One region of the Sphingobium sp. FG125 genome, then DNA from elsewhere that is predicted to be linked to it. Evidence: riboswitches for the same ligand, from Rfam matches in the RefSeq annotation. Region 1 holds a riboswitch; the other holds the start of a gene.
What was found. Region 1 has a riboswitch for cobalamin ahead of ACODSR_RS16535 (TonB-dependent receptor). Riboswitches for the same ligand answer to the same signal wherever they lie in the genome.

Region 1 (12,214 bases):
TTCCGTTGCTCCCGGAGCATCAGATGACAGGCAACGCTGTCATGGCCATCGGTCCGGGGCTTTTCCCATGGTGGGGACCAGTCAATGGGTGTTTCGCCGCAAAAATAACGTCCCGGCCCGGTTCTGCTTTTCGCATCAGCCGATGTCGAGAGCGCCGTGGCCATCATGCCCAGCGCCAATATCAGCTTGTTAGACGGCATGGCTGAAGCGTCCTTCGGCAGGGCGAAGATAAGCGTCGAAGCAGGCCGCAACGGACCGGGCATAGGGTTGCGCCTCCGGGCGGATCTCGATCATGCCATCGTCCACACGAGCAATGCCCATGGCGACAAATCTGGCCAGGTCGCGGGATTGCCCAATCCCTTCGCTTGGCGCTGCCCCGTCGCATAGCAATCGCTCGATCAGTCGGCCGCGTTGCTGGTCGTCAGCGCTGCGCCTGACGCCGCGCGTCGCGGTCAGCCGCGCCTGCGCGACCATCTCCCTGTAGGCACCGGCATTTTTCTCATTCTGCACGATCAGGTCGGGAAACTGACTGATCGCGCTGGCACCCAGGCCGATCAGAACGTCGCTGTCATCCTCGGTGAAGCCCTGAAAATTGCGTCGCAGCCTGCCGCTGGTCGCGGCCTGCGCCAGGGGATCGTGGGGCAGCGCGAAATGATCGAAGCCGATGGCGCGATAGCCCGCAGCGGTCAGCATCGCATGACCCTGCGTCGCCATTGCGAACCGGATGGCCATGTCGGGAAGGTCGGCCTGCGCAATCCGGCGCTGGCGGTGCAGCAGGTGCGGCATATGCGCATAGCCGAACAGGGCGATCCGCGACGGCGCCAGACGGATGCTTGTTTCCAGAGTCTCCGCCAGATCCGCCTCGCTCTGGCCCGGCAGGCCGTACATCAGGTCGAAGCCGACGTCGATTTGAACCCGGCGCAGCCCGGCAACCGCCGCTTCCACCATATCGACCGGCTGCACCCGCCCGATGGCCTGCTGGACGTGCGGCGCAAAGGTCTGGACACCCAGATTGACGCGCGAAACACCGATCTGGCCCATGGCGTCGATCCATGCCTCGTCCAGGCGACGCGGATCGATCTCGACCGACAGGACAGCCGCACTGGTATCAAAGCATAGCAGCAACTGGTGATTGAGCCGGACCCAGTCGACCAGCGGCAGCGAATTGGGGCTGCCACCGCCAAAGGCGATATGGGTCACGCGCCTCCGCCCGCCCAGGCGCGACGCGACCATTGCGATTTCCTGCTCCAGCGCATCGACATAGGTGGCGAGCCGTCGGGGCCGGGTCGCGGCACCGGTGTTGCAGCCGCAATACCAGCAGATGTCGTGGCAATAGGGGATGTGCAGATAGAGCGAGATCCCTGCGTCCTGCGGCAGCGTATCGAGCCGCTCTGCCAGCGCCTGCGCCCCGACGGCGTCGGTGAACTGCGCTGCGGTGGGATAGCTGGTGTAGCGCGGCACGGGGGCCGCCAGCAGATCGGGATGGTATCGGAACATGGAATGCGGCCTGCCACCAACTGCGTGACAACGCATTGCGCAGGATCAAATTTCTGATTGCGCCGCGTCAAGGAACCACCGGCGGGCGGGGCCTACAAGCCATTATTGACCGCAACATCAGGGACGGAAACAATGATGCGCATAAAGACTTTCTTGCTGGCCGGCGCCATGACCGGCGCACTGATTGCCGGACCGGCCCAGGCCAAACAGGGTGACATTCTGCTGCGCGTGCGCACGATCATGGTCGCGCCCAACGAGAGGAGCGGTAGTGTTCTGCCCGCATTTCCCGGCGAAAAGGTATCGGTGGACAACAGCATCATGCCCGAAATCGACGTCACCTATATGGCGACCGACCATATCGGCTTCGAGTTGATCGCCGCGACCACGAAACATAGCGCCAGCGGCCGCACCGGGACGACCGGCAGCATCGGCAAGCTCGCCTCGACCTGGGTGCTGCCGCCGACGCTGACGATGCAATATCACCCCGTGGTCGATGGCCATATCCGGCCTTATGTCGGCGCGGGCATCAACTATACGCTTTTCTATGCCGAAGATGCATCCACCGCGCTGGAGACAGCCGTGGGCAAGACCAAGGTGCATATGAAGGATAGCGTCGGTTGGGCCGGGCAGGTGGGGGTCGATATCGACCTGAACGACAAGCTTTTCTTCAACATCGACGTCAAATATGTCGACATCGACACCAAGGCACGACTGGCAACCACGGCCGCAGGCGTCCAGCGCGTCAAGCTGGGCCTCGACCCGCTCATATTCGGCGTCGGCGTCGGCATGCGCTTCTGATCGTCAACCGGCTCACCGGAAAATGGCTTGGACGATCCGTCGTCCAAGCCATTTTCCGTTTGCGCACCGTGCAAATTCGGGCGCCTTTTTGCAAATATGGCTCTGGAGGAGAGGGGGACCAGCGATTGCTTAATATTCCGACCCGGACTGCGCTCACATTCACTGAAAGCACGACGCCCGCTCACTTTCGAAGCGTGGCTTGCGATGTGCTTTTTGCTGGAAAGTATAACTATGTCTAGTTGTTTAGTACGTCTAGTTGTTTAGTCGCGGCATTTGATGGTGCGGGTTGATTATGAACCTTTCGGGCTGGGTTGCCCAGATTTTGCAGATGTATTCGTAGGGTGTCAGGCCGCGCAGCGTTTTGAGCCGACGGGCATAATTGTAGGCATCGACGAAGTCGCGGAGATGGGCTGTCAGCTGTGTATGGCTGTCATAGTGATCGCGTTTGACGGTTGCTTCCTTGATCGTGCGATTCATGCGTTCGACCTGGCCGTTGGTCCATGAGTGCTGGGGTTTGGTGAGCCTGTGTTCGATATCATGCCGCCAACAGGCGCGATCGAAGGGATGACCACGCCACCGCGCGGTCGGGCCGTCGCGGTTCTTCGGCAAGTCGGCAAACTGGATGCCATTATCGGTTAGCATCGTGTGGATGATGTAGGGGACGGTCTCGACCCACTCGTCCAGGAACGCGGTGGCCGTCACGGTGGTCGCTTTATCTGCCAGCCTGACAAACGCGAACTTCGATGTGCGGTCGATCGCCACGTAAAGGTGGAGCTTGCCTTGGGCGGTTCTGACCCCAGCAATGTCGATGTGGAAGTAGCCGATTGGGTAGGTCTTGAACTTGCGCTTGGGTTCCTTGTCGCCGGTCACCTCCGGCAAACGGCTGATCCCGTGCCGTTGCAGGCAGCGATGCAGTGACGAGCGCGTCAGGTGCGGGATCGTCGCCTGCAAGGCGTAGCGACAGTCATCAAACGGGAGCAGCGTGTGCTTGCGGAAGGCGACGATGATCGCCTCATCCTCAATGCTGAGCACCGTCGAACGAGCGTCCTGGGGCCGGTCGGCAAATCCTTAACCGCCGTGCGCTTCTGCCACTTGGCGACGGTCTTCTGGTTGATACCGTAGCGCTTCGCCAGAACCCTCAGGCTCTCTTGACTATGTTGTATCGCTCGACGGACCGCCTCCGTCGTGCGGGCGCTCCCGTGAAGAATCTTGCCCATAGCGCATCCCTCCATTGCTGGCTGAATAATGCACCATCAAATGCCGGGACTAAACACATCCGCCGCCAGCATCCGGTCGCCGGCAGCGCCCGCACCGCGTATAGCGATAACGTCCGCATGATCCGGGGACGCCGACGCGGGTGCAGGACGCCACCGAGTTCATCGACGCGGCGGAGAAGGCATTTGCTCGGACTGTCCCGGCCATCGACCGGCGGATGCGCGAGCTGCGCGGCTATCGCGACACGCTCGCCACCCGCGTATCGGCGGCGCTCGACAACCCGGCGCGCAAGACGGCGGAGGGGCTGGCGCTGGCGTCCGAGGTGCGGGCGCACATGAAGGGCATGAAGCGGGCGGAGGACAGGACGTCCCGCGCGATGCGCGCCATCGAGGCGGAGGACAAGACGACCGTGGCGGCGATACTGCACGCCCCGGCCTACCTGTCCGGGCTGACCGACGAGGCCCTTGCCATCGTGCGCGCCCGCGCCACCGCCAAGTTCGCGCCGCTGGACAGTGCCCAGCTCGATGCGACCGAGGCGGCAATTCGGCAGGTGATGAACGCGGGCAGCGCCCTGACCCGTCGCTATGGCGACGTGCTGGCGCTCCGCAGCGCCCCGGCGGCGCGGGCGGCGACGAGCCTCCGGGCCTTAGGCGCGGCGGGGTGAAGCGCGTCAACGGGCCGGAGCGCGACGTGGCGCTCCACATGCCCAAGTTCCGCCGCCCGTGCATGCGTTGCCGCGAGCCGTTCGCCAGCACGGGGCCGGGCAACCGGCTGTGCAGGCGGTGCCTGCTTCGGGCGGCGAATATGAGTCCATACACACCGAGTTAGCAGAATCGTGTGCGCTGCCGCATGAAAGTCATTGCCTTTCTGGGCAGGGTATCCGATTCACTGAACGAACACAGAACGCAGGCTCGATTCAACGTCAGGGAGATTATGAAAGCTCAGTTGCCGCTTCAATTTGATGAGCTTCATACACCGGATGATGCAAGCCGCGTGAACTATGAGAAAATTCACGTCGCTCGGTCGACTTTTTTGAACGGGCTTGCGTCGCGTGTGCATCGCTGGTTTCGACTTACGCCCAGCTTTGGCCCCGAGCTTGTCCACGAGATGCTGGCCAAGATGGACGTGCAGACAAACGAGGTCGTTCTCGACCCTTTTGCCGGTGCTGGAACGACGTTGATCGAGTCGAAGCTGGAAGGGCGAGGATCGGTTGGCATCGAGATCAATCCTCTCCTGCACTTCGTCAATGAAGTTTCGTTGGATTGGTCGGTATCGCCTGCCCATCTTCTTAGCGAGGTGGAGCGGATTTCGACTGCTTTCAGGAAAAATGAGCGAATAGAAATAGGGCTAATTGAGACTATTGGACTATCTATACCGCCCATTCACAACCCGCTGCGCTGGTGGCGACCGGATGTGCTCGTAGAGCTCCTAATATTGCGTGATTTGATCGATCAAACCGCCGACCACAAGACAAGGCAATTGCTTCGGCTTATATTTGCTGGGGTTTTGGTCCCCGACCTTTCCAATGTGACACTTGGGAAACTCCAACTCCACTTTATCGACAGGTCCGAAGCCAAGATTGATGTTTGGGGCACATTTGCGTCTCACGCAGAGTGTGTCGCTCATGACCTTGAGAGCCTAGGTGAGATGCATAGTGCTGCAGACGCGCGCTGTTATCTTGGAAGCTCCATGGAGATCGATAACTTGGGCCTTACGTCGAAGATTGATGCCGTAATAACCTCGCCGCCGTACCCAAATCGCTACAGCTACGTCTGGAACACAAGACCGCATCTTTACATGCTCGGCTTCATGGAAACCGGCAAGCAAGCTGCCGATTTGGACAAGCGGACAATTGGGGGCACATGGGGGACCGCAACATCCGAGCTGCAAAAAGGCATTTTCCTGCCCTACAATTCAGCAGTCGCCGACGTCGTGGAGCCCATATGTGCCAAAATCCGACAAGAAGATAACCTTATGTCTAACTATGTTATGCATTACTTCAATCGGCTGACGCAGCAGATTGTAAATATGGATTTTGTACTACATGATCACGCGCGCGTGGCGTACGTTGTTGGTAATTCATGGATCAAGGGCGTCTACGTTGAAACGGACGTATTACTTGGAGAAATATTTGAGAGAAGCGGTCTGGGCTACAACACCAACGAGATTCACCGTTTTAGAAAGCGGCATAGCGGCAAAGACCTATACGAATCGATTGTTTATGCGACTAAGTGACTTTCACCGCTGGTTGGCTGGCAGCGACCTGCCTAAATGCATGAGACTCGAAAATTCCCCGCATCATCTGGCGGACTTCTTCGTGAATGCGATCGCGAACCTCTGGGCGCTCCATAATGCCCAGGAAGTCCGCTCCGAACAGGGCATTTGTAAATGCGGTCGCTTGGTCGCCCTGCATGAACGTCCAGCCTGCGCGCGTCAGCCGACCAATCGCGTCATCTCGTGGACTAATGGCGCTGTAAATCAGATAGACGGGATACAGACCCTGCGCTTGAACGTAGCGCGCCATATCAACATCCTTGCGTAAGCGCGCGCTGTCGTTCGGGTTGAAGTTGTAGCGAATTTCGATCCCTACACCGTGCGCGTCATCTGGGGCACCATATTCGCTCAGTACCTGCCGAACATGGGTTTGGTCCGCTCGGCTGAGCAGGCTGTGCCGAACGCCGATATCCAGTTCCAGCCCGTTGAACTTTTCCGCGACCTGTTCAGGCGCGACGCCGAAGCGCGCACTTGCGACATAACGAGGAATTTTGTCGTAAATTTCACCGAGACGACGACCGACGCTGATGCTCATCCGCCCCATGAGGCGCACAACCACGTACTCGGGGCAATCAAATGCGAATTTGTGGTAAACCGGATCGCCCGCAAGTGCAGCTAGTTCTTTGTCAAAGCACTCCTTGCCAAAATCGTTTTCAATCTTGCGTCGCCAGCCATCCAGGTGATGATGAATTGCTGCAAGGAAACGCTGTTCGATTTCGTCAAGGTTTTCTGCTGACAATGAATTGCTCCCTTTTGAGGGGGAGACGCTACATTTGTCCGATGGAGTCGTGAAGGGGGTAGGATGACGGGAAACGAAATTACGAGCATCGTGATCACCGCCGGGTCATTGCTGGTTGCTATCGCCAGCGCCTATTTTGCATGGCAAAGCGTTGCGGCGTCAAAGCGACAGCTGGCGTTGGTGGAACGCAAGATCGGCATGGTGACGGACCCTGCCAAAATGACCGAGATATTGCCCGTCTGGTATATCGACCGGATGGGTCAGGATAGTTGGGGGTTTGGCCTACTCCTCGCGTCGGGTGACTTGCTTGCCATAGAGCGCCTCATGGGGGTGTCTGATGACGGCCAATGGCTAGAGGTTGAATTGCTCGACGGCGGCGGTGGCCCGAAGGAAGTTTGTGGGCACCCCGTCCTTTACGCTGGGTTAAAGGATCGTACGCATGGCTCTGTTCGGGTCGATCAAGTGCAAGCCGCGTTTGAGCTTTGGACCAGCTAATGACCAAGGTCGATCAAATCCGCCAGCTTGCCGCCGAAGGCCTGTCCGTTTCTGACATCGCGGCAAAGGTCGGCATTCGCTACCAGCACGCATACAATGTATTGAAGCGTAGCGGCACGGTTGCTGCCCCGCGTCCAGCGAAGGCCCCTATCGCCAGCAAGTCGTCGCTTGACGTGCAGACGTTGCTCGACGCGGGCTTTCACCGCGCATCGGAATGGGGCCTGGATGACGCTGGGTTGTTGGTCCTCACCGAGGCGCTGCCCAAGGGCGTAGGGGTCTATGCGTTCGCGAGGGACGGGATCGTTCTGTATGTGGGCGTGGCGACGATGGGGCTGGCAAAGTGCATCTACTTCGACGCCAATCCGGGCGTGTCTCAGCGGACCAGCTTGCGGCTTAACGACACCATCCGGCGCGAGCTTCAAGCCGCCGCGCGGATTGAGGTGTTGATCGCCCAGCCACCCGTCCGCGCGCCTGTTCAGTTTCATCCTGGGCGGCACCAGCCTTATCGAGGAGTTCGTCCAGGAGCTCCAGCGCAGCTGCGGGCGGCGTCGCCTTTCAGAGGCACGACTGTCGAAGATGATGGTGACGCTGGTTTATGAGTGCTGGGTCGATCTCTCGACGGTCGCGGCGACCATGGGCATCGCCGACCCTGCGCTTCGCTATGATGCCAGCGCTGCCAACCCGCTGCGCACGCCATTCATCGAGGATATCTTCCTGCTGTTCGGCGCCGGTGAGGATGTCACAAATATTGCGGGGCGTCCCCGCACATCCGCTGCCCGGGATTTCGTGAGGATGCAGCCGCGCGGGCCAAGATATTCGCGGAGCTGCGCGACCTCCACAGGGGCGGGATCATGCTGGAGGGACGCCTCTAGGGCATCTCGCTATCAGTGCAGCCGCCGACCACTTCCGGTCGTAAAGGAGTCCGATGGCCAACGACAGGTTCAGGGAAAACACGCCATTCAAATCGAGTGCGCGCGGTTGGCGCGCTCTGGCCGTGCCAATGGCAATGGTGGTGTGGGGTGCAGTAATCGTTGATTCAATCCCTGCTCCAAGCGTTATTGGCTTTTCCGATCAATTCAGTTAGGCGAGGGAATGAGAGGCGGACAAGTCCGGCTTTCATTGATCGCGCCGGTGTCCCCGAAAGGGGCTTAATCGGGAATGCGGTGCGGAAGCTTGCTTCCAAATCCGCGGCTGTCTCTGCAACTGTAAGCGGATAGCGCGATGTACATCGCTCCTCTTGGAAGGGGCAGCCACTGGGCCGGACGCTAAATCATGCGAGGTCTGGGAAGGCGTGCATCAAGCTGTGACCCGTGAGCCAGGAGACCTGCCGGCGTCTGGTCGCTCTTGCCTTGGTCCAGAGGATGGCTGCGGCACGGTGAACTCCGTCTGAGCGACGAACGAGCGGCTGGGGCCGCATCGGAGACGTGCGTCGGCCACCCATGGCGTCCGGCCGCCGCGCGTGTCGCCCGTTCGCGCGGGTTTGCCCCGGCCACGTCGCAAGACGCCGGGGGACTATTTCGTGATCAAGACCATTACTACCAGCAGCGCTCTTGCACTGCTCTGTTTCGGTACGTCGGCATTTGCCGAAACTTCTGACAGCGAAACGCAAACAAGCGTGAATGCCGTCGTGGCAGGCAAGGACATTGTGGTTTTCGGTCGAGGTGAGGCCATGATCGGCATCGCCAAATCAGCGAGCGAAGGAGGCGTTGGCGGGGCCGATCTCCTTGTGCGGCCTCTTTTGCGCGTGGCCGAACTGCTCGAAGCGGTCCCCGGGCTGGTTGCCGCCCAGCATTCGGGGAGCGGCAAAGCCAACCAGTATTTCCTACGCGGTTTCAACCTCGACCATGGGTCTGATTTCACCACCTATATCGATGACGTGCAGATGAATTTTCGCACCCATGGACATGGTCATGGCTATCTCGACCTCAATGGCCTGATCCCCGAAATCGTGGGCCAGGAGGATTTTCGCAAAGGGCCCTATCGCGCCGATGGTGGTGATTTCGCTTTGGCGGGCGCAGCCTATATGACAACCATCAGGGGTTATGACCGGCCATGGGCATCGGCCGAGACGGGTTCCTATGGTTGGCGCCGCGTTGCAGCAGGCGGAACATTGCATGATCTGGGCGCCGGCGACCTCACACTTGTCGCCCAGGCCAAGACCTATGACGGACCATGGCAGGAACCAGAACGTCTGCGCCATTACTCGGGGTTCGCGAAATATAGCAAGCCGTCCGGTGCGGGCGCATTGGAGGCGTCGCTCCATGCCTACCGGGCAACATGGCACCCAACCGAGCAAATCCCCGAGCGCATTATCGGCACGGCATTGTGTGCGGATGTGTTCTGCTCTCCAGATCCTTCCGCGCGGGGTGAGACGACGCGCCTGGTGGCTAACATCGCGGTCAAGAAACCGACATGGCGCGCCAATGTCTATGCCCAGTTTTACGACTGGTCGATGTTCTCGAACCCCACTTACACCGATCCGGATGGCACAAGCGCGCAGATCAAGCAATTCGACCGGCGTTGGGTCCTTGGGCTATCCGCACAAAAACATTGGGAAATCGCTGACAGTCTGGCTGTGAGCCTTGGCACCGAAAACAGATACGACGCCGTCGGGGATGTTGGTGTCGATCGAACCGCTGCCCGCGCATTTCTTCAATCTCTCGGGCACTATCGAGTCGGGGAATTGTCTTCCGCGCTCTACGGCGAAGTCGCTTGGAAGCCCTTGGCTGGACTGCGTGTGACAGGTGGTCTTCGCGGGGACTATTATCACTATTCCGTGCGTGCACGAGATGCAGTTGCGGCGTCGCTGGGCGAAGGCAGTGGCTCAGCGTCGCTTCTCTCTTCCAAGGCATCAATCGCCTATCGGGTTACGCCGCATCTTGAACTTTACGCCAACTGGGGCCGTGGATTCCATTCCAACGACGTTCGAGGTGCGGTCAACACGGACACGCCTGTTCCCGTTCTGGTTCCCGGCATCGGCAAGGAACTGGGAGGACGCATTCAATTCTCCGGGGTCACGTTAACCGCGACTTACTGGTGGCTGCATGTCGGCAGCGAACTACGTTTCATTGGCGATTCCAATGCTGTTGAACCGTCGGGTGCCAGTGGTCGTCATGGCTATGAAATCGTCGCCTTCTGGCGGCCGTTCCCTTGGCTTGCGCTTGATGGAAACTATACCGCCAGCCATGCGCGCTTCGACAATGGCGATCACATCCCCAATGCATTTGAGAACGCGGCTTCAGCCGGTGCCGCCATCGTTCTTGATCCTTGGGAAGCCAGCATTCGGGTGCGCTACCTTGGACCTTCTCCGCTTGTCGAGGATAACAGTGTCCGGGATCGGGGCAGCACCGTCATAAATGCCCGGGCCGCGTGGAAAGGCAAGAAGGTCGAGATATTTGGCGAAGTGCTGAACATCTTCGACAGCCGGGACAAGGACATCGCCTATTATTACGAGTCCTACATCCCCGCCTTCGATGCAGCTGCTCCGGTGGAAGGCCGGTTGAGCCGCGTGGTCGAGCCTCGAACCGTGAGGATTGGCGCAAAGGTCAACTTCTAGCGAAATCCCTTGATGGGCGGAGCAGCAGCACGTCTGCGCCACCGCCCTTCGTTTGTTCATTCCTCAATCGCCGAGCCAATCATGCCCCTCACGAAGACACTGCCGTCCCTGTCTCTGCGCCGACGAATTGGCGCCTTGTTTGCCGGATTGATCGCCGCCAACATTGGCGTCTGGGTCTGGGCATTCAGCCTGTTTCATGCACAGCCGTTGATGCTCGGCACCGCCATGCTTGCCTGGGGGCTGGGCCTGCGTCACGCGGTTGATGCCGATCATATTGCGGCCATCGACAATGTGACCCGCAAGCTCATGCAGGACGGGCAGCGCCCGGTCTCGGTCGGATTCTGGTTCGCGATCGGGCATTCCGGGATCATTGCCATAGCATCGATCATCATTGCGGTGACGGCCAGCGCGCTGTCGCAGTTCGGCGCCTTCAAGGAAATCGGCGGCGTGATTGCAACCGTGATTTCCGCGCTTTTCCTGTTCACGATCGCCGGCATGAACCTCGTCATCCTGCGCTCTGTCTGGCGGACTTTTGCGCATGTTCGTGCAGGCGGCAGCTATGCCGAGGACGATCTTGATCTGTTATTGGGTGGGCGCGGTCTGCTTTCCAGACTGTTCAGGCCGATGTTCCGCCTCGTGAACAAAAGCTGGCATATGGCCCCGCTGGGGTTTCTGTTCGGGCTTGGGTTCGATACCGCAACCGAAGTTGCCATTCTGGGCATGTCCGCCAGCCAGGCCGCCGATGGCCTGTCGATCGGGACAATTCTGGTCCTGCCTGCCCTGTTCGCGGTCGGTATGGCCCTCATCGATACGGCGGACGGCGTGGTGATGTTGGGCGCTTATGAATGGGCCTTCGTGAAGCCGATCCGCAAGCTCTACTACAACATCACCATCACCCTGATCTCGGCCATCGTGGCGATTGTCATTGGTGGAATCGAAACGCTGGCCCTGATTGGCGACAAACTGGCCCTTACGGGTGCGCCATGGCGGGTCGCCGTTGAACTGGGCGAAAATTTCAATGGCCTGGGCTTCGCCATCATCGGACTTTTCGTGTTCTGTTGGCTGGCGAGTTACGCGATCTATCGCTGGAAGCGGTTCGATGAAATCGAGGTTTCGGTCGTTGCCTGACCGTCACTGCGTGAATCGTTGCGTCATACTCAGCCACGATGACCACTCCTGCACCGTCTCAATCGATCTTGATGTCCGAATGCCGATTGGGCTTCGCGTACATCGCGGCGAGCGCGATGCGGCGATCCGGATGCTGATGGCTACATTTGTTAAATCCAGAAAAAGTTGTGTCTTTGATCCGAATTCAAGGCAGGCTGCGGAAGATCTCGTCGATGCCATACGGAAACGGCTTTTTCGGATAGCGTGCAAGCCTGTCAGTCAACGACAGGTCGAGGATATTCTCGGTATCACGTCCCGCGAGCGGATACGGTGGCCCAAGGTTGGCCGCTTGGCCCGATCGGGAACATCCAGAATCAAAAGAGGCACAACCGAGATAACGCTCTGGACCTATCCTTGCGATGCGATCGAGTATCTGGCCGCCAACCCTGCCGAAATATGGCGGTGGCGCCAAGACGACAAAGGAACAACATCATCATTGGCTTGGCTGGCATTTTCGTCTAAAGCGCGCGGCG
Region 2 (12,214 bases), on a different contig from region 1:
AGAGCGTCCGCCGGTCCAGCCCCAATTTCTTGGCAACCTCTCCTGCCGCTTTCGACACCGACAACCGGGTCAGTGCCTCCAGCAATGCCGCGTCGGCATCCTCGGCACTGGCGGGCGGCGCGTCGCCCGGCGGGCCGACAGTCACGACAATCTCCCCCTTGGGCGGCGCGTCGGCATAGCGCGCCGATAGTTCGCTCAGCGTCCCGCAGGCGGTTTCCTCGAACGTCTTGCTGATTTCCCGGCTGACCGCGGCTTCGCGGTCGCCCAGATGGGCGGCCATGGCGGACAGGCTTTCGGACAGGCGCGGGCCGCTTTCGTAGAACACCAACGTCGCCCGCAGCCCTGCCACCTCGTCCAGCGCATCCCCGCGCGCCTTGGCCTTGCTGGGCAGAAAGCCCATGAACAGGAAGCGATCGGTCGGCAGGCCCGACAGCGTCAGCGCTGCAATCGCCGCGCTGGGACCGGGCAGGGTCGTGATCCGCCGTCCGGCCGCGCGCGCATCGCGCACCAGCTTATAGCCCGGATCGGAAATCAGCGGCGTCCCCGCGTCCGACAGCAACGCCACCGATTCGCCCGCCATCCGCTCCACCAGCCGCGCCCGCACATTTTCGCCGCTATGGTCATGATAGGGCAGCATTGGCCGATCAGAGCCTGCATGGCGCAACAGCCGCGCGCTCACCCGTGTATCTTCCACGGCGACCACGTCCGCCAGCCGCAGCACCTCCGCCGCGCGCGGGGTAAGGTCACCAAGGTTGCCGATCGGCCCCGCGACGATATAAAGCCCAGGTTCAAGACCCGAAGATTGAGTTTCCATAAGGACGCCAGATGACAGAGACGGATGCCTCCCGGCAAGCGGACTTGTTCGCTTCATTGAAGCGTGACGCGCGAATCGCCTTTGCAGCAGGCACGTTGCTGCTCGCCGCCTGTCAGTCGATCGTGCCCAAGGGACCAGCGCCGACTACCCCCACCGGCCCGGTTGGGCCAAGCGGCCCGGACGTGACGCAAGGCCTGCCGACCGACACGCTGCGCCACCGCGTCGCGCTGCTGGTGCCGATGAGCGGTCCCAATGCCGGGGTCGGCCAGTCGATCGCCAACGCGACCACGCTGGCGCTGATGGACACCAAAACCGACAAGATCCGCATCACCACCTATGACACCGCCCTTGGCGCGGCGGCGGCGGCGAACCGCGCGCTGGCCGAAGGCAACCGCCTGATCCTTGGCCCCTTGCTGGCCGAGGATGCCCGTATCGTCGGGCCGATCGCCGCGCGCACCAATGTGCCGGTGATCAGCTTCTCCAACGATGCCAGCGCGGCGGGCAACGGCGTCTATATCATGGGCTATAACCCCAACCAGTCGATCGAGCGAGTCGTCGGTTTCGCCCGCGACAAGGGACTGTCGCGATTCGCCGCGCTCATCCCGCGCGGCACCTATGGCGAACGGGCGGGCAATGCGCTGCTGCGCGCGGTCGAGCAGGCGGGCGGCACAGTCGTGTCGATGCAGAATTTCGACCGCGGCCCGGCATCGATCACCGCAGCGGTCAAGAAGTTGCAGGCCGCCTCCAGCTATGACGCACTGCTGATCGCCGACAGCGGCAGGGTCGCGCTCCAGGTCGCGCCGATCGTGCGCAAAAATGGCGGCGCGACCGCCCGCCTGCTCGGCACCGAATTGTGGAATACCGAAGGCACGCTGGCCGCCAGCCCAGTGCTGCGCGGCGCCTGGTTCGCCAGCGTGTCCGACAGTCTCTACCGGCAACTGGCGGGCAAATATCGCGCCCGTTACGGCACGTCGCCCTTCCGCCTGTCGTCGCTGGGTTATGATTCGGTGCTGCTGACCGTGCGGATCGCGCAGGACTGGAAACCGGGCAGCCCCTTCCCCGCCACGCGCCTGCGCGATTCGGGCGGCTTTTCCGGCATTGACGGCGCATTCCGTTTTGGCCGCACCGGGATCGCCGAACGCGCGCTGGAAGTGTCCGAAGTGGGAGCGGGAGCAGTCACGGTCATCGCGCCCGCCCCCCGCAGCTTCGCGGAATAAAAACATCCTCCCCTGCAAGGGGAGGGGGACCGCCGCGTAGCGGTGGTGGAGGGGTGTCGCCCTCTCGTTAGGGTGACACCCCTCCGTCTGGCCTGCGGCCATCCACCTCCCCCACAGGGGGAGGATTTTTTACCCGCCCGGTCGGCAGGATCAACGGCCAGCCATTGCCCGGATCGATGCAGGCGGTGATGCCATAGACATCCGCCAGCGCCTGCTCGGTCAGCACCTCCATCGGCGCGCCGTCGGCGACCAGCGCGCCGCCGTCCATCAGCAGCAGCCGGTCGCACCAGCGCGCCGCCATGCTGAGGTCATGCAGCACCGTCACCACCAGCGCCCCGCCGCGCGCTTCGTCACGCAGCAGGTCCATCACGTCGATCTGGTGGCCGGGATCGAGCGCCGCCAGTGGCTCGTCGGCGATCAGCCCCCGCGCGCCCACCGCCAGCGCCCGCGCCAGCAACACCCGCGCCCGCTCCCCACCCGACAATTCGGTGGCGATACGGCCCTTCAGATGCAGTATATCGGCCCGCGCCATTGCCGCCTCGACCGCGGCCTCATCTTCGTCCGACAGGCGCGATAGCGGTCCCAGATGCGGCAACCGCCCCAGCGCCACCAGTCGCTCGACGCTCAAGGGCCAGTGCAATGTCTGGCCCTGCGGCAGATAGGCGATGGCGCGCGCTATCGCCCGCCGGTCGATCCGCGCGACATCCTGCCCGTCGATCAGCACCCGGCCGCCCTGCGCCTTTGCGAGGCCCAGCATCGCCCGGATCAGCGTGGATTTGCCCGCGCCATTGGGACCGATAATGCCGACCAGCTGCCCCGGCACCAGCGTCACGCTCACATCGCGCACCGCCGCATGACGGCCAAGCCGGACCGACAATCCCTCTACCGCCAGGGTCACCATAGCCGCCGCTCCCGCATCAGGTGGATCAGGAACACCGGCACACCGAGTATCGCGGTGACGACCCCCAGCTTCAATTCATTGACCGAGGGGATCAGCCGCACGCCAATGTCGGCCAGCGTCAGCAGCACCGCGCCACCCAGCAGCGAGGGCCATAGCACCGCCGAGGGCGACCGATCCGTCAGCGGACGAACGATATGCGGCACGATCAGGCCGACAAAGCCGATCGCGCCCGACACCGCCACCGCGCCGCCCACGCCGATCGCGACCCCCAGCATCATCCGCAACCGCGCGGCGTTGAGGTTCACGCCCAGCGCCTGCGCGCCTTCCTCCCCCAATGTCAGCGCGTCCAGCGTCCGCCCGTCCGCCAGCAGCAAAGCCGCGCCGATGGCGATGCAGGGCAGGGCGACACTGACATGGACATAGCTGCGATTTTCCAGACTGCCCATCAGCCAGCTCATAATCTCCATCGCCGCGAACGGATTGGGCGACAGGTTGAGCGACAGGCTGATCCCCGCTCCCGCCAGCGTCGCGACCGCGATGCCGGCAAGGATCAGGGTGAGCGGGCTTTCGGATGGACCCGCCAGCAGGAACAGCCCGGCAATGGCGATGAGGGCCGTTGTGATCGCCAGCAGCGGCAGGACCAGCGGATGCAGGGCGCTCAGCCCAAAATAGAGCGCGCACACCGCGCCCAAGGCCGCCGCATTGGACGCGCCCAGCACGGAGGGTTCGGCCAGCGGATTGCGCAGATAGCCCTGCAAGGCTGCGCCCGACAGGCCCAGCATCGCGCCGACCAGCAGGCCAAGCAGCAGCCGCGGCAGGCGCAGGTCGATGATGATCGCGCGGGCAACGTCATCGCCGCCACCCGTCAACACCGCCCATATCCGTGCAGGACTGATCGCGACCGCGCCCAGCATCACGGAGCCGATGGCCGCGCCGATGAGCAGAAGCAGGAGCGACGGGATGAGCAGGGGATGACGGCGCGCGGTCACTTGCGCGCACCGTAGCGTTGGCTAGGGTGAATCTCGACCGAAACAATCCTCCCCTTGCAGGGGAGGTGGCTGGCGCAGCCAGACGGAGGGGTGTCGCCCTCTCGACAGCAGGACACCCCTCCGTCAGCACTGAGTGCTGCCACCTCCCCTTGCAGGGGAGGATTGAGGTTAGGAAACATGCAAATTTCAGAATGTGGGTTATGACCGTCAAGACCGTGATCACCGCACTGGCCGCCCTGACGCTCACCGGCACCGCTCACGCCGCGCCGCGCCGCATTGTCTCGCTCAATGTCTGCGCCGACCAATATCTGATCGCGCTGGCGGACAAGGGGCAGATCGCCGCGCTCAGCAGCAATGCGCGCGATCCTGAATTGTCGGCGGCAGCGGACAAGGCGCTTGGGCTTCCGGTGCTGCGCCGCGCTTCGGAGGAGGTGCTGGCGATCCGGCCCGACCTGATCCTGGGCTATCCCATCGGGCCGAATATGGTCGCCGGTGCGCCGCCGGGGCAATGGACAACATTGGGTCTGGCCAGCGCGGACAGCTATGGCGCAATCCTGGACCAGATACGGCAGGTGGCGCGCGCCGTCGGGCATGTCGACCGTGGCGAAAAGCTGATCGCGCACATGAACCGCGAACTGGCCGCGCTGCCAAAAGCGAAGCGTCGTGGGGTCGCGGCCTATTATCAGCGGCGCGGTTACATGACCGGCACCGGCACGCTGGTCGATGACCTGATGCGCCGGGTGGGCCTCACAAACCTGGCCGCGAAACTCGGCAAGCCTGCGCTGGCGCAGGTGCCGCTGGAGGCGATGGTCGCGGCGCGGCCCGACTGGCTGATCATCGAAAGCGGCAGCGAAGCGGTGGTCGATCAGGGGACCGAAATGCTCCAGCATCCCGCGATCAAGGCCATCCCGCGCATCAGCCTGCCGCAAAGCTGGACCGTGTGCGGCGGCCCCGCCTATGTGCAGGCGGCGCGGGCCATCACGGCGCGGTTGAACGCGCGCAGGTGAAGGGACGGGCAGCGCGCCCATCCCCCCTTGTTTCGTATCAGAAGCGGACACGCACGCCGCCAAAGGCGGAGCGGCCATAGACGCCATAGCCATAGGCGGTGGCGTAGGCTTCATCGAACAGATTGTCGATGCGGCCATAGACTTCCAGATGCTCGCCCAGCGGCAGCGAGGCGCGCAAACCGGCAAGCGCATAGCCGTCCAGACGACGGGTGTTGGACGCATTGTCGAAACTGTCGCCCACCATCGTCACGGTGGCACCAGTCGACAGGCCGAACGACCAGACATAATCCGCCGAGACGCTGACCGCGTTGACCGCGCGGCGCGGCAGGCGGTTGCCATCCGTGATCCCGCCCGACCGGTCACGCGCATCGACATAGCTATAGCTGCCGGTCACGGTCAGCGCGTCCACCGGCTTCAACGCGATGCTGGCCTCCACCCCCTTGGCGCGGGTGCGGTCGATATTATTGTAACGACCAAAGGGCGGAAGCGAAGCGTCGTAGTTGATCTGATCGGTCGTATCACGCCGGAACGCCGTCACCGACAGGATCGCCCGCCCATCGTCCAGACTCTGGTCAAAGCCGATATCATAGCTTTTAGACCGCTCAGGACGCAGCGCTGCATTGCCATAGTCGCTGTAAAGCTGGAACAGCGACGGTGCCTTGAAGCCTTCGCCATAGCTCAGGCGAATATTGGTCGCGCCGTTGTTGGGCGAATAATTGGCGTTCGCGCCAAAGGTAGTCGCGCCGCCGAACTGGCTATGATCATCATGACGCACACCGCCCGTAACGGCCAAACCCGTGAGGGGCTTGACGATCGCCAGCGCATAGACGCTGTCGATATTGATCTTGTAACTGCCTGACGAAAAGGCGTCATAGAATGTGTAGTCGGGCCGCTCATGCTCATAGCCGAACACCAATTTGGCCTGATCGACCGGGGCGTAAACGCCCTCATACTCGAAACGCAGGTTGGTGCCGGTATACCCGTAATCAGGATTTGCACCGCGAACCGAATAATAGTCGCGATCGTTGCGCATCCAGGTAACGGCCGCGCGATTGGTCAACTTGCCATCCAGCAGCGCCAGATTGACGCCCGCATAGCCGACATATTGGTCGGTGATTGAAACTTCCGCCGTGTCCGCCAGCGCATACGTGGGTGCCGGGAAGCCGTCCGTGTCGAGGTCCGCATGGATATAATAGCCGCGCAGGTCGAGGCTGAGCGCATCGCTGAACGCCAGTTTCAGCCGGGCGTTGGTGGCGATATTTTCATAGCCGTCCTTTTCCGTGCCGCCCGCCGCCGACGAAATACCATCGGTGCGAAAATAGGCCGCGCCCACCCCGCCCGACGCGATGCCGCTGGTGCCGGACACATCCGCCTTGGCATTCAATGTATCGCTATAGCCATAATCGACCGAGGCGTTGGCGCCGAAGCCGTCGGCAGGCACGCCGGTCATGATGTTGACCACGCCGCCGATCGCCTGGCTGCCATGCACCACCGAGTTGGAGCCGCGCAGCACCTCGATCCGCTTGATATTGCCGGTCAGCAAATGGCCGAAATCATAGCCATCGCCAATGCCGCTGGGATCGTTGACCTTGACCCCGTCGATCAGCACCAAAGTCTGCGTCGTTTCCGCGCCTCGCAGCGATACGCCGGTCACGCCGCCGACCGATCCGTTACGATTGAAACGCACGCCCGGCGTTGTCGCCAGCAGATCGACCACATCGACCGCCTGCCGCGTCTGGATGGTCTGCGCGTCGATGACGGTGATCGCCTGCCCCACCTCGTCCCGCGACTGTTCAATGCCCGACGCGGTGACGACGATATTATCGTCCTGCGCCAATGCGGGCGTAGCCGCCAGCAGCGCGATAAGAGAAATCCCTGTTTTTATCATGATATAAGCCCTGAGCGTCATTTGCGACTTCAAGGCCGGGGCGTCCGCGCAAACGGTCGCGCCATGATGCGGGATGACGCCAGCCCCCGCCGCACGGCACGATGCGGCCCCGGCCGCACAGCGTCGCTCGACGGAAAACCACCGTGCCATGACCATCCCCTGGATCAGGGCAAGAGCGACCAGACGCCGGCAGGTCTCCTGGCTCGCGGGTCAGGGCAATGACGCACGGACCTTCCCAGACATATGCTGTCCAGTGGCCGGGTCTTGCGACCCGCGTGCATCATGCTCACCGCTTACAGTTGCAGGGACAGCCACGGAATTGGGCGCTTGCACGCCCGCACCGCATTCCCATTTTCAGCCCCTAAAGGGACACCGGCGCGATCTAGCTGCAAGGGAAGCAAGCCCCCCTTACGCGGCGCGCTCTAAGGGAAAGGCGCGGCGATGCCAAGCCGCCAGTTGCGCTACGCCAGCGGGGCGTTGCCCTGATGCAACACCGCGTCTGGCCGCGCCAGTACAACCAGCGGCAATCCCGCCGCCGACGCGCGCGCCGCCGCCAGCAGCGTCGGGGCGGAGATGGTCACCAGCAGCGGGCATTGGCTGAGCACCGCTTTTTCGACCAGTTCGTAGGAACAGCGCGACGACAGCAAGGCAAAGCCGCCGTCCCAGTCCGCGCCCGCACGCTTCATCGCGCCGATCAGCTTGTCGAACGCATTGTGCCGCCCGACATCCTCGCGCGCCAAACGGATCGCCCCGTCCGCCCCGACCCAGGCGGCAACATGGGCCGCGCCGGTGGCGGCGTTAAGTGGCTGATGCGCCGCCAGCCCATCGAGCGCGCGAAAAATCGCCGCCCGGTCGGCGCGCGAACGCGCCGCTACCTGTGGCAGGGGCCGGATCGCCTGTTCCAGATTTTCGATGCCGCATATGCCACAGGACGAGTCCGACGCCCGGTGCCGCACCCGTTCCAGCAACATGCCCGTCCGCGATGGCGGCAGGGTGGCGCGGGCCACGATGCCTTGATCGGTGCGATGGACATCGACATCGAACGGCGCATCGTCCGGGCCGATCAGTCGCTCGGCCAGCGCGAAGCCCTGCACCAGATCGCCAATATCGGTCGGCGTCGCCATCAGCACGGCATAGCCGATACCGTTAAATTCGATCGCGACCGGCACTTCGTCGGCCAGCATCCGTTCGACCGCTTCCCCCGTTCCGTCTGGGGTCAGGCGGGTGAAGGACAGCGCGTCGCTCGCCTGCCTCAAGCGCTGATCCGGCGCACCGCCTGCGCCGCAATCGGCGACAGGGCGTCGGGCCGCTCGGCAGCCAGCGCGACGATCCGTGCGCGCATATGCGGGTCCCAGAATTTGGCGATATGGCTGGCCGTGGTCGCCACTGCTTCCGCCTCGCCCTGCGCCGCCAGATTGCGGGCGATCTGGTTGGCCATGTAGATCAGCCGGTCGCCCGTAGACATGACTTCATTTTCGTCGCTCATCGGCCCGATCCTATTCCGCCGCTTCCAGCGGCGCAATGCGGCGGCTCATCCGGGCCTGATCGGCATAGTCGCGCTGCCAGTCGCTCGGCCCGTTGGATGGCATCACCTGCACCGCCGTCACCTTATATTCCGGGCAGTTGGTCGCCCAGTCGCTATAGTCGGTGGTGATGACGTTCGCCTGCGTTTCGGGGTGGTGGAAGGTGGTATAGACCACGCCCGGCGCAACCCGCTCGGTCACTTGCGCGCGCAGCGTCGTTTCCCCGGCGCGGCTCTTCAGCGCAACCCAGTCGCCCTCCTTGATCCCGCGATTCTCTGCGTCCGACGGATGGATTTCCAGCCGGTCCTCCGGGTGCCAGGCGGTGTTGGCGGTGCGCCGCGTCTGCGCCCCGACATTATAGTGTGACAGGATGCGGCCCGTCGTCAGCAGCAGCGGGAAGCGCGGGCCAGTCTTTTCGTCGGTCGGCACATAGTCGGTGACGACGAACTTGCCCTTGCCCCGTACGAAGCCGCCCATATGCATCGTCGGCGTGCCATCGGGCGCGGCGTCATTGGCGGGCCATTGCAGCGATCCCTCCGCCTCCAGCCGGTCATAATGGACCCCGGCAAAGGTCGGGGTCAGCGCGGCAATCTCGTCCATGATCTGCGACGGATGATCATAGGTCCAATTGAGGCCCATCGCATTGGCGACCAGCTGCACAATCTCCCAGTCGGCATAGCCATTGAGCGGAGCCATCACCTTGCGCACCCGCTGGATACGCCGTTCGGCGTTGGTGAAGGTGCCGTCCTTCTCCAGGAAGGTCGATCCGGGCAGAAAGACATGGGCGTAATTGGCGGTTTCGTTGAGGAAAAGGTCCTGCACCACCACGCACTCCATCGCCGCCAGCCCCGCCGCGACATGATGGGTATTGGGGTCGGACTGGAGAATATCCTCGCCCTGCACGAACAATCCCTTGAAGGTGCCATCGGTTGCCGCGTCCAGCATGTTGGGGATGCGCAGGCCCGGCTCGGCGTCGAGCGATACGCCCCAGGCCTGCTCGAACAGGCTGCGCGTGGCCACGTCCGACACATGGCGGTAACCGGAAAATTCATGCGGGAAGCTGCCCATGTCGCAGGCACCCTGGACATTATTCTGGCCCCGCAGCGGGTTCACGCCCACGCCCTCGCGCCCGACATTGCCGGTCGCCATGGCGAGGTTGGCGATGGCCATGACGGTCGAGCTGCCCTGGCTATGTTCGGTAACACCAAGGCCATAGTAAATGGCGCCATTGCCGCCGGTGGCATAGAGCCGGGCGGCCGCGCGCACCTCCTCCGCCTTCACCCCGGTCAGCGGCTCGATCGCTTCAGGCGAACGCGCAGGTTGCGAAACAAAATCGGCCCAGTCGGCAAATTCGTCCCAGTCGCACCGTTCCCGAATGAACGCCTCGTCATAGAGCTTCTCGGTGACGATCACATGCGCCATCGCGGTCAGCATCGCGACATTGGTGCCGGGGCGCAGGGGTAGATGATGGTCCGCCTCGACATGGGGGGATTTGACCAGATCGGTGCGGCGCGGGTCCATGACGATCAGCTTCGCGCCCTGCCGCAACCGCCGCTTCATGCGGCTGGCGAACACCGGATGGCCGTCGGTCGGGTTGGCGCCGATGACCAGGATCACGTCCGCCTGCATCACGCTGTCGAAATCCTGCGTGCCCGCCGACGTGCCGAAGGTCTGGCTGAGGCCATAGCCGGTCGGCGAGTGGCAGACCCGCGCGCAGGTATCGACATTATTATTGCCAAAGCCCTGTCGGATCAGCTTCTGGACGAGGAAGGTTTCTTCATTGGTGCAGCGGCTCGACGTGATGCCGCCGATGGAGCGGGTGCCATATTTGCCCTGGATGCCGCGGAATTCGGACGCGGTATAGGCGATCGCCTCGTCCCACGACACTTCGCGCCATGGTTCGTCCACCGACGCGCGGATCATGGGGTTGAGGATGCGGTCCTGATGCTGGGCATAGCCCCAGGCGAAGCGTCCCTTGACGCAGCTATGGCCGCGATTGGCCTTGCCATCCTTCCACGGCACCATGCGCACCAGTTCCTCGCCCCGCATTTCCGCGCGGAAGGTGCAGCCAACGCCGCAATAGGCGCAGGTGGTGACGACAGCGCGGTCGGGCGTGCCGACCTCGACCACCTTCTTTTCGATCAGCGATGCGGTAGGGCAGGCCTGCACGCAGGCACCGCAGGACACGCATTCGGACCCCAGAAATCCCTCGCCCTGCGACGCGGAAACCTTGGAGTCGAACCCCATCCCCTCGATCGTCAGCGCGAACGTCCCCTGCACTTCGTCGCACGCCCGCACGCAGCGGGAGCAGACGATGCATTTGCTGGGATCGAAATCGAAATAGGGGTTCGACTGGTCCTTCGCCTGCCCCATATTGGTCGCGCCGTCATAGCCATAGCGCACGTCACGCAGCCCGACCGCGCCCGCCTGATCCTGCAATTCGCAATCGCCATTCGCGCCGCAGGTCAGGCAATCGAGCGGATGGTCGGAAATATAAAGCTCCATCACCCCGCGCCGCAGCTTTTTCAGCCGGTCGGTCTGGGTGCGCACGACCATGCCGTCCGCCACCGGGGTGGTGCAGGATGCCGGATAGCCATTGCGGCCCTCCACCTCGACCAGGCAGAGACGGCAGGAGCCGAAACTCTCGACGCTGTCGGTGGCGCAGAGCTTGGGGATGGAGCCGCCCAGCAGCGACGCGGCGCGCATGATGCTGGTGCCTTCGGGCAGGGTCACGCTCTGGCCGTCGATGGTCAGGGTGACGGCCTCGCCGGTGGCGATCGCGGCAGGCGTACCATGGTCGGTTTCGCGGGTATAGGTCATTCCGCCGCCTCCTTCACCGGCGCACTCGCACCGAAATCCTCTGGAAAATAGTCGAGCGCGCTCAACACCGGATAGGGGGTGAAGCCCCCCAGTGCGCAGAGCGAACCATATTTCATCGTATCGCACAGGTCGCGCAGCAGCGTGGTCTGCGCCTCCAGCGAGGTGTCGATGCGCGATGGCGCGCGGGAGTAGAGGGCTTTATCAATATACCCCTCCCCCGTTCGGGCTGAGCCTGTCGAGCCGAAGGCGGCCGTAGGCCAACCCTTGTCCTTCTCCTCCGAAGAAAAATGCGGCCCTTCGACAAGCTCAGGGCGAACGGATGTTGTGTTTCCCCGACCCGCCATGATCCGATCGACAATCTCCACCCCGCGCGTCGATCCGATCCGGCAGGGCGTGCATTTGCCGCAGCTTTCCGCGGCGCAAAATTCCATCGCGAAGCGGGCCATATGCGCCATATCAACACTGTCATCGAACACCGTGATCCCGGCATGACCGATGAGGCCACCCGCAGCGGCGAAGGCTTCATAATCGAAGGGCAGATGGAACATGGATGGCGGGAAATAAGCGCCCAGCGGCCCGCCCACCTGCACCGCGCGGACCGGGCGACCGCTCGCCGTGCCGCCGCCAATATCGTTCACCAGTTCGCCGAGCGTAATGCCAAAGCCGATCTCGTACAGCCCGCCATGCTTCACATTACCCGCCAACTGCACCGGCATCGTCCCGCGCGACCGGCCAAAACCGACCGCGGCATAGGCCTCCGCCCCTTCGGACAGGATGAACGGCACGGCGGCAAGGCTCAGCACATTGTTGATGACGGTCGGCTGGCCGAACAGCCCTTTCAGCGCAGGCAAGGGCGGTTTGGCGCGCACCTGTCCGCGCTTGCCCTCGATACTGTCGAGCAGCGCGGTTTCTTCGCCGCAGACATAGGCACCCGCGCCCTCACGTACTTCCAGCGTGAAGGGGGCGATCAGATGCGCCGAGCGCTCGATCGCCAGCCGCATCGTATGACAAGCAAAGGGATATTCGGAGCGGATATAGATATAGCCATGACCCGC

Region 2: linked by a shared signal. The riboswitch ahead of ACODSR_RS08435 (TonB-dependent receptor plug domain-containing protein) and the one ahead of ACODSR_RS16535 (TonB-dependent receptor) in region 1 are both predicted to bind cobalamin.

Annotation. Positions count from the first base shown of each region.
Region 1 is NZ_JBMDKQ010000019.1:43,140-55,353, forward strand. It holds gene hemN (oxygen-independent coproporphyrinogen III oxidase) at 190-1,497, opposite strand; gene ACODSR_RS16500 (OmpW/AlkL family protein) at 1,633-2,295, shown strand; partial or broken gene ACODSR_RS16505 (IS481 family transposase) at 2,548-3,512, opposite strand; gene ACODSR_RS16510 (hypothetical protein) at 3,653-4,174, shown strand; gene ACODSR_RS16515 (DNA methyltransferase) at 4,360-5,745, shown strand; gene ACODSR_RS16520 (hypothetical protein) at 5,738-6,523, opposite strand; gene ACODSR_RS16525 (hypothetical protein) at 6,587-7,018, shown strand; gene ACODSR_RS16530 (GIY-YIG nuclease family protein) at 7,018-7,617, shown strand; cobalamin riboswitch at 8,131-8,364, shown strand; gene ACODSR_RS16535 (TonB-dependent receptor) at 8,538-10,574, shown strand; gene ACODSR_RS16540 (HoxN/HupN/NixA family nickel/cobalt transporter) at 10,656-11,702, shown strand; gene ACODSR_RS16545 (hypothetical protein) at 11,782-12,214, shown strand, end outside.
Region 2 is NZ_JBMDKQ010000007.1:36,700-48,913, reverse strand. It holds gene rsmI (16S rRNA (cytidine(1402)-2'-O)-methyltransferase) at 1-814, opposite strand, end outside; gene ACODSR_RS08455 (penicillin-binding protein activator) at 826-2,031, shown strand; gene ACODSR_RS08450 (ABC transporter ATP-binding protein) at 2,099-2,932, opposite strand; gene ACODSR_RS08445 (FecCD family ABC transporter permease) at 2,926-3,921, opposite strand; gene ACODSR_RS08440 (ABC transporter substrate-binding protein) at 4,113-4,928, shown strand; gene ACODSR_RS08435 (TonB-dependent receptor plug domain-containing protein) at 4,966-6,816, opposite strand; cobalamin riboswitch at 6,988-7,208, opposite strand; gene fdhD (formate dehydrogenase accessory sulfurtransferase FdhD) at 7,278-8,072, opposite strand; gene ACODSR_RS08425 (formate dehydrogenase subunit delta) at 8,069-8,302, opposite strand; gene fdhF (formate dehydrogenase subunit alpha) at 8,313-11,159, opposite strand; gene ACODSR_RS08415 (formate dehydrogenase beta subunit) at 11,156-12,214, opposite strand, start outside.